Azospira inquinata: one gene and its partner. The protein of the gene in region 2 interacts with the protein of the main gene of each other region in a pairwise test. Links are inferred from orthologs where the notes say so. Each region holds a gene or a part of one and is shown on either strand. Other genes may lie near its edges.

The links.
Region 1: the proteins of ssb (region 2) and Azoinq_RS06850 interact in binary tests that used the Escherichia coli proteins (3 or more experiments, as listed by UniProt). The link is inferred for Azospira inquinata from one-to-one orthologs.

Annotation. Positions count from the first base shown.
Region 1 is NZ_CP064782.1:1,501,619-1,504,920, reverse strand. Bases 36-3,027 are described here. They hold Azoinq_RS06850 (primosomal protein N'), read left to right. Parts: upstream 36-519; coding sequence 520-2,535; downstream 2,536-3,027. Other genes in these bases: Azoinq_RS06845 (MOSC domain-containing protein), read right to left, coding at 2,684-3,027; hemE (uroporphyrinogen decarboxylase), read left to right, coding at 36-128. Outside these bases: more of hemE, read left to right, coding at 1-35; more of Azoinq_RS06845, read right to left, coding at 3,028-3,302.
Region 2 is NZ_CP064782.1:807,747-810,862, reverse strand. What follows is about bases 269-3,074. They hold ssb (single-stranded DNA-binding protein), read left to right. Parts: upstream 269-1,339; coding sequence 1,340-1,810; downstream 1,811-3,074. Other genes in these bases: Azoinq_RS03585 (tetratricopeptide repeat protein), read left to right, coding at 1,893-3,074; Azoinq_RS03595 (MFS transporter), read left to right, coding at 269-1,306. Outside these bases: more of Azoinq_RS03595, read left to right, coding at 89-268; more of Azoinq_RS03585, read left to right, coding at 3,075-3,116. UniProt on the Escherichia coli protein: Plays an important role in DNA replication, recombination and repair. Binds to ssDNA and to an array of partner proteins to recruit them to their sites of action during DNA metabolism. Acts as a sliding platform that migrates on DNA via reptation.

The DNA of each region.
Region 1 (3,302 bases), 690 kb from region 2 along the record:
AAGCCTTCGGCCCGGGCAATACGGGCCATGTTTTCAACCTGGGCCACGGCATTTCCCAATTCACCCCGCCGGACAACGTGAGTGCCCTGGTGCAGACGGTGCACGGCTACACCCGCTTCCCCGCCTGAGCCGGAAGGGGACCGGGGTGGGCCCGAGGCTCCCCCGGTTGTCCCAAGACTTATGCACAGTTTTCCCCACCCGATACAAAGCGTCACAATTCATTGTAGAGAATTAAGAGTCTTAAATAAGCTAATGATTTACATGAATAAAAGTGATGCTTTTGTTATCACAGCGGGTAGGCGGAAGGTGTTATCCCCCGGGCAGGTCACGGGGAAGGCAAAAAAACCCACAAAGTTATCCACAGCCTGTGTGGGGAAAAAACCGGGTCAGGCCTGGGAGGCCCAGGGGGGGCCGATCTTCCGCCCTGGCCGGGTGCGGGGGGCCGCCCCATGCCCCTGTCGCTTCCCCATGGAAGGCGGGTTTTTGCTCCCTCTCTCCCTGGTTCGGAGCTGAGCCGCCATGGCTGTGGTGCGGGTCGCCCTGGATGTTCCCCTGTATCGTCAATTCGATTACCTGGCCCCGGACGGGGTGCCGGGGGACGTGGGGCGCCGGGTGCGGGTGCCCTTCGGCCATCGGGAAAAGATCGGCATCATCACCGAGGTGCTGGAACAGGGAGAGCTGCCGCCGGAGCAGTTGAAGCCGGTGGATGAGATTCTCCGGGACCTGCCCCCCCTGCCCCCGGACTGGTTGCGTCTCTGCGGCTTCTGCGCCGCTTATTACCATGTGCCCCTGGGGGAAGCCATGCTGGCCGCCCTGCCCGTGGGCCTGCGTCGCCCCCATCCCCCCAAGGCCCGGGCTGTCCGGGCTGGAGCCAAGGTGCCCCCCGGGGCGCCGCCTCCGGAACTAACCCCGGGCCAGGCCCAGGCGGTGGAGGCGGTGCTGGGGGCCGGTCCCGGCTTCCATCCTTTCCTCCTCTACGGTATTACGGGCTCGGGCAAAACCGAGGTCTATCTGCGTCTGGTGGCCCGGGCCCTGGCGGAGGGGCGGCAAGCCCTGGTGCTGGTGCCGGAAATCAACCTCACGCCCCAGCTGGAGGCCCGCTTCCGCAGCCGTTTTCCTGAAGTGGGCTTGGTAGCCCTCCATAGCGAACTGGGGGAAGCGGCCCGCACCCGGCACTGGAAGGCGGCCTTCGACGGTAGCGCCCGCATTGTGCTGGGCACCCGGCTGGCCGTATTCACCCCGCTCCCGGACCTGGGCCTGATTGTGGTGGATGAGGAGCACGACGCCTCCTTCAAGCAGCAGGACGGAATGCGTTATTCCGCCCGGGACGTGGCCGTGTTCCGCGCCCGGGAGCGGGCTGTGCCCATTGTGCTGGGCTCCGCTACCCCGGCCCTGGAATCCTGGGCCAATGCCATCGGGGAAGGCAACAAACACCCTTACACCCTCCTCACCCTGGGGGATCGGGCGGTGGCCAACGCCCAGCTGCCCACGGTGCGTCTGGTGGATACCCGCAAGGAAAAGCTCCAGGACGGCCTTTCCCAGGCCCTCTGGCAGGCCCTGGAGCAACGCCTGGAGCGGGGCGAACAGAGTCTGGTGTTCCTTAACCGGCGGGGCTATGCCCCGGTGCTGGCCTGCCCGGCCTGTGGCTGGATTTCCCGCTGCCGCCGCTGTGCCGCCAATCTGGTGCTCCATCTGGCGGACCGGCGCCTGCGCTGCCACCACTGCGGTTTCGAGACCCCTATCCCCCGGGCCTGCCCCACCTGCGGCAATCAGGACATCCACCCCTTTGGCCGGGGCACCCAGCGCTTGGAAGAGGCCCTGGCGGAGCGCTTTCCCCAGGCCCATATCCTGCGGGTGGATCGGGATTCGGCCCGCTCCCGCAAGCAATGGGAAGGCCTGCTGGCCCAGATCCACAGCACGGACCCGGCGATCCGGGCGGATATCCTGGTGGGTACCCAGATGCTGGCCAAGGGCCACGATTTTCCCCGCCTTACCCTGGTGGAGGTGGTGGGGGCAGATGCGGCCCTCTTCGCCGCCGACTGGCGGGCACCGGAGCGGCTTTTCGCCCAGCTCATGCAGGTGGGGGGGCGGGCTGGCCGGGCCGAGCTGCCCGGGGAGGTGCTGATCCAGACCGAGCAGCCGGGCCATGCTCTGTATGGGGCCCTGGTACAGCACGACTACCCGGCCTTTGCCGCTTCCCAACTGGAAGAGCGGCGCCAGGCGGGCTTTCCTCCCTTTGCCTTCCAGGCCATGCTGCGGGCGGAAGCCCCGGATATGGGGGATGCCCTCAAGTTCCTCAGTGAGGCCCGGGCCCGGGGCGCGGCTCTGGATCAGGGGCGGGCCGTGGCCCTCTATGACCCGGTGCCCATGCGCATGGCCCGGCTGGCCAATCTGGAGCGGGGCCAGCTACTGGCGGAATCCATGGTGCGCCCGGCGCTCCAGGCCTTTCTTTCCGCCTGGGTGCCGGAAATTACGGCCATCAAAGCACCATCCCGGCTGCGCTGGCACCTAGAAGTGGATCCCCTGGAGTTTTAGACGGGGGCCTGGGCCTGCGCCTCACCGTGGTCTGGTGCCGAGAGCGCCTTTGATAGGCCGGATTAGCCCCGCCAGATGGTCTTTTCCCCAAAGCCCATGGGGAACGCCCAGCCCGATCTCCCCTATTCCCGCTCTAGCTTGCCCGCCCCTAGTCGGTCTCCGGCTGGTGGCCCAGCCAATCCGCCCGCTGCCTCAAGCGCCGGGCCACATCCCCTGCCAGCCCCGGCCACCGGGCCGCTGCTTCCAGGGCCCCTATAGACGGGCGATGCTGGCCCATGAGGTCTGCCAGGGCGGTGAGGGTGGCGCCGGGATTGGGGCGTGCCACCAGGGTAAGCTGCCCCCGGGCCGGGGCAAGGCCTCCCCGCAGCACCCGAAAATACCAGCCCGTCAGGCCCTGCTCTGCCACGTAGGCGGCCACTCCGTCCTGCTCCAGGCGGGCGTCGATTTTCCAGCAGGGGCGGCGGGGCTGGCTTAATTCCAGCACCACCTCTCCCCAGGCGTAGCGGTCCCCGATGCACACCGCCGCCTGGTCACCGCCCGCCGTGCTGAGATTTTCCCCCAGCATCCCGGGCACCAGGCGCGTTGCCAGGTGGGGAAAGGCCGTGGCCAGGGCCCGGTAATTTTCCCGGGGAAAGAGGTGAATGGCCTTGTCCGGACCCCCATGGACCCGAGGGTCCGCCTGGTGGTCCCCCTGTATGCCCAGGGTGGTCACGGTGAGGGGGGTGTCCCGGAGGGTTTTGTAGATGCCGCTGGGGCGGCCGTCCGGC
Region 2 (3,116 bases):
GCAGACTGGGGTCAGGGCAAACCTGATAAGATACGCAACTTCCCGCCGGAAAACCGGTCTCTTTGGGTTTATCTCCCTTACCACTCCCATGTCGTCTTCCGTTTCCCCTGCCGTCGCTGACGGCTTGAATGCCCAGGAAAAGAAAGCCGGGGTCAGCCTGGCCGGTATTTTCGCCCTGCGCATGCTGGGCCTCTTCCTGATTCTTCCGGTTTTTGCGGTGTACGCCCATTCCCTGCCCAGCGGCAGCAACCTGGCCATGGTGGGCCTGACCATCGGGGCCTACGGCCTGACCCAGGCCCTCTTCCAGATTCCCTACGGCCTGGCCTCCGACCGCTTCGGGCGTAAGCCGGTGATCGTCTTCGGCCTGGTGCTGTTTGCTATTGGCAGTTTTGTGGCCGCTGTGGCCCAGGATCTGCCCATGATCCTGGTGGGCCGGGTGATTCAGGGCGCCGGTGCCATTTCCGCCGCCGTCACGGCCCTGGCCGCGGACCTGACCCGGGAACAGCATCGCACCAAGGTCATGGCCATGATCGGCGGTTCCATCGCCCTGGTGTTCGCCTTTTCCATGGTGGCGGCTCCCGTGCTGTATGGCCTTATCGGTATGCCGGGTATTTTCCTCATTACCGGGGCCCTTTCCGTGCTGGCCATCGGGGTAGTGCTCAAGGTGGTGCCAGACGCGCCCCCCGCGGTGAAGGCGGAAGGGGACGCCAGCTTTGGCCGGGTGTTGAAGGACGGTCGTCTGGGGCGCCTCAATTTCGGCGTTTTCGCCCTCCACGTCATGCAAACCGCCATGTGGGTGCTCATTCCCTCCGCTCTGGTGCAAAGCGGTGGGCTGGCCGTGGGGGAACACTGGAAAATCTACCTGCCCGCCGTGCTGATTTCCTTTGTGGGCATGGTGCCCGCCGTGATCGCAGCGGAAAAGTACGGCAAGATGAAGCTGGTGTTCAACGCCGCCGTGGCCCTGCTGGTAGTAGTGCAACTGGGCTTTTTCTTCTTCGGCAGTGGCCTCTGGCCCCTGGCCATCTGGTTGACCCTGTTTTTTGTGGCCTTCAACATTCTGGAAGCCACCCAGCCGTCCCTGATTTCCCGGATCGCACCCCCCGAAGCCAAGGGGGCGGCCCTGGGCATCTATAACACCACCCAGTCCATCGGCCTGTTCCTCGGCGGGGCTGTGGGGGGCACCCTGGCCCATCGCCTGGGCAACGGGGCGGTCTGGGGATGTACCACCGTCTTGGGGCTGGCCTGGCTGGTGTTCAGCCTGTCCATGGTGGTCCCGCCGCCCCGCTCCCAGCAGCAGGCGCAATAATTCTTTTAAACCAACACTTTCAAGGGGGGCTGCATGGCTTCTGTGAATAAAGTAATCCTGGTCGGCAACCTGGGCGCCGATCCGGAAACCCGATACATGACTAATGGGGATGCGGTGGCCAATGTCCGTCTGGCCACCACCGAAAGCTGGAAAGACAAATCTAGCGGTGAACGCCGGGAAGTGACCGAATGGCACCGGGTGGTGTTCTACCGCAAGCTGGCGGAAATCGTCGGCCAGTACCTGAAAAAGGGCTCTTCCGTCTATATCGAAGGCCGCATCCGCACCCGCAAATGGCAGGATAAGGAAGGCCAGGAGCGTTACACCACGGAAATCGAAGCCACGGAAATGCAGATGCTGGGCCGCCGGGAAGGCAGCGGCGCCCCCGCTGGGGATTCCTACGGTGGCGGTAGCGCCGGTGGGGACTATGAGCGCTCCGCCGCTCCCGCCCCGGCCAAGAAAAAGGCCCCGTCTTTCGACGACATGGATGACGACATTCCGTTTTAATTCGGCAGCCTTTGCCGTTTAATAGCAGGCCCGGACCGCCCTAGCGCTCCGGGCCTGTTTTTTTGTGGAGGGGGAGCGGACCATGGATGGGGAAACATTGGGGTCCCAAACGGGAACGGATATGGAAACGGCGGCGGTGCCTGGGGCCGAGGCCTTTCATCGGGGCTGCGCCCTGCTTGCCGAGGGGAATCCAGCGGAGGCCGCCGACCATTTCCTGGGGGCCTTGCAGGCCAACCCCGGTCTGGGGGAAGCCTGGGCCAATCTGGGCATTGTTCTGGGGGAGGTGGGGCGGCACAGGGCGGCGGAAATCAGCTTCCGCAATGCCCTGACCCTGTTGCCCGGGATAGCGGCCATCCACAACAGTTTTGGCCGTCTCCTGGCAGACCTGGAGCGTTTCCCCGAGGCTGAGGCGGAATACCGGCAGGCCCTGGCCCTGGACCCCAGCCTGGGGCCAGCCCATTCCAATCTGGGGGTGCTGCTAGCCTGCCTGAATCGAGATCAGGCCGCGGAGACCTGCTTTCGCCAGGCCCTGGCTCTTAATCCGGACCATGCCCAGGCCCGCTTCAATTACAGCTATCTGCTGTTGCGTCAGGGGCGTTGGGCCGAGGCCTGGCCCCTGCTGGAAGCCCGGCTGGCGCCGGAAAACCGTCTGGGCATCCATGTGCCCGATCTACCTTTTCCCCAATGGCGGGGGGAGCCCCTGGCGGGACGTTCCCTGGTGGTGTGGTTTGAACAGGGCTTGGGGGATGAAATCCAGTTCTGCCGTTATGTGCCCCTGCTCAAAGCCCGGGGGGTGAGCCGCCTGACCCTGGTGTGCCGGGCGCCCCTGTTGCCCCTATTTCAGACCCTGTCCGGGCCTGACCAGGTGGTGGCCTGGTCCCCGGACCTGGCGCTGGCTCCCCACGATTTCTGCGTCCTGCCCCTTAGTCTGCCGGCTCTTTTTCATACCACTTTGGCGGATTTGCCCGCTACCGTCCCCTATCTGTCCGTTTCTCCGGAACGGCGGGAATACTGGCGTTGTCGCTTGCCCGCCGATGGTTTTCGCCTGGGCCTGGTGTGGCGGGGCAATAGCCGCTTTGAAAATGACCGGCACCGCTCCCTGCCCGATCTCCATGGGCTGGCGCCCCTCTGGTCCCTGCCCGGCCTGCGCCTGATCTGCCTGGTGCCCCCCGGGCCGGGGGTGACCTTGCCCACGGACCTGCCCCTGCTGGACGTAGGGCCGGAATTACGGGATTTCGCCGATACGGCGGCGGTGCTAGAGCAGCTGGATTTGCTTATTTCCGTGGATACGGCGGCGGTGCATCTG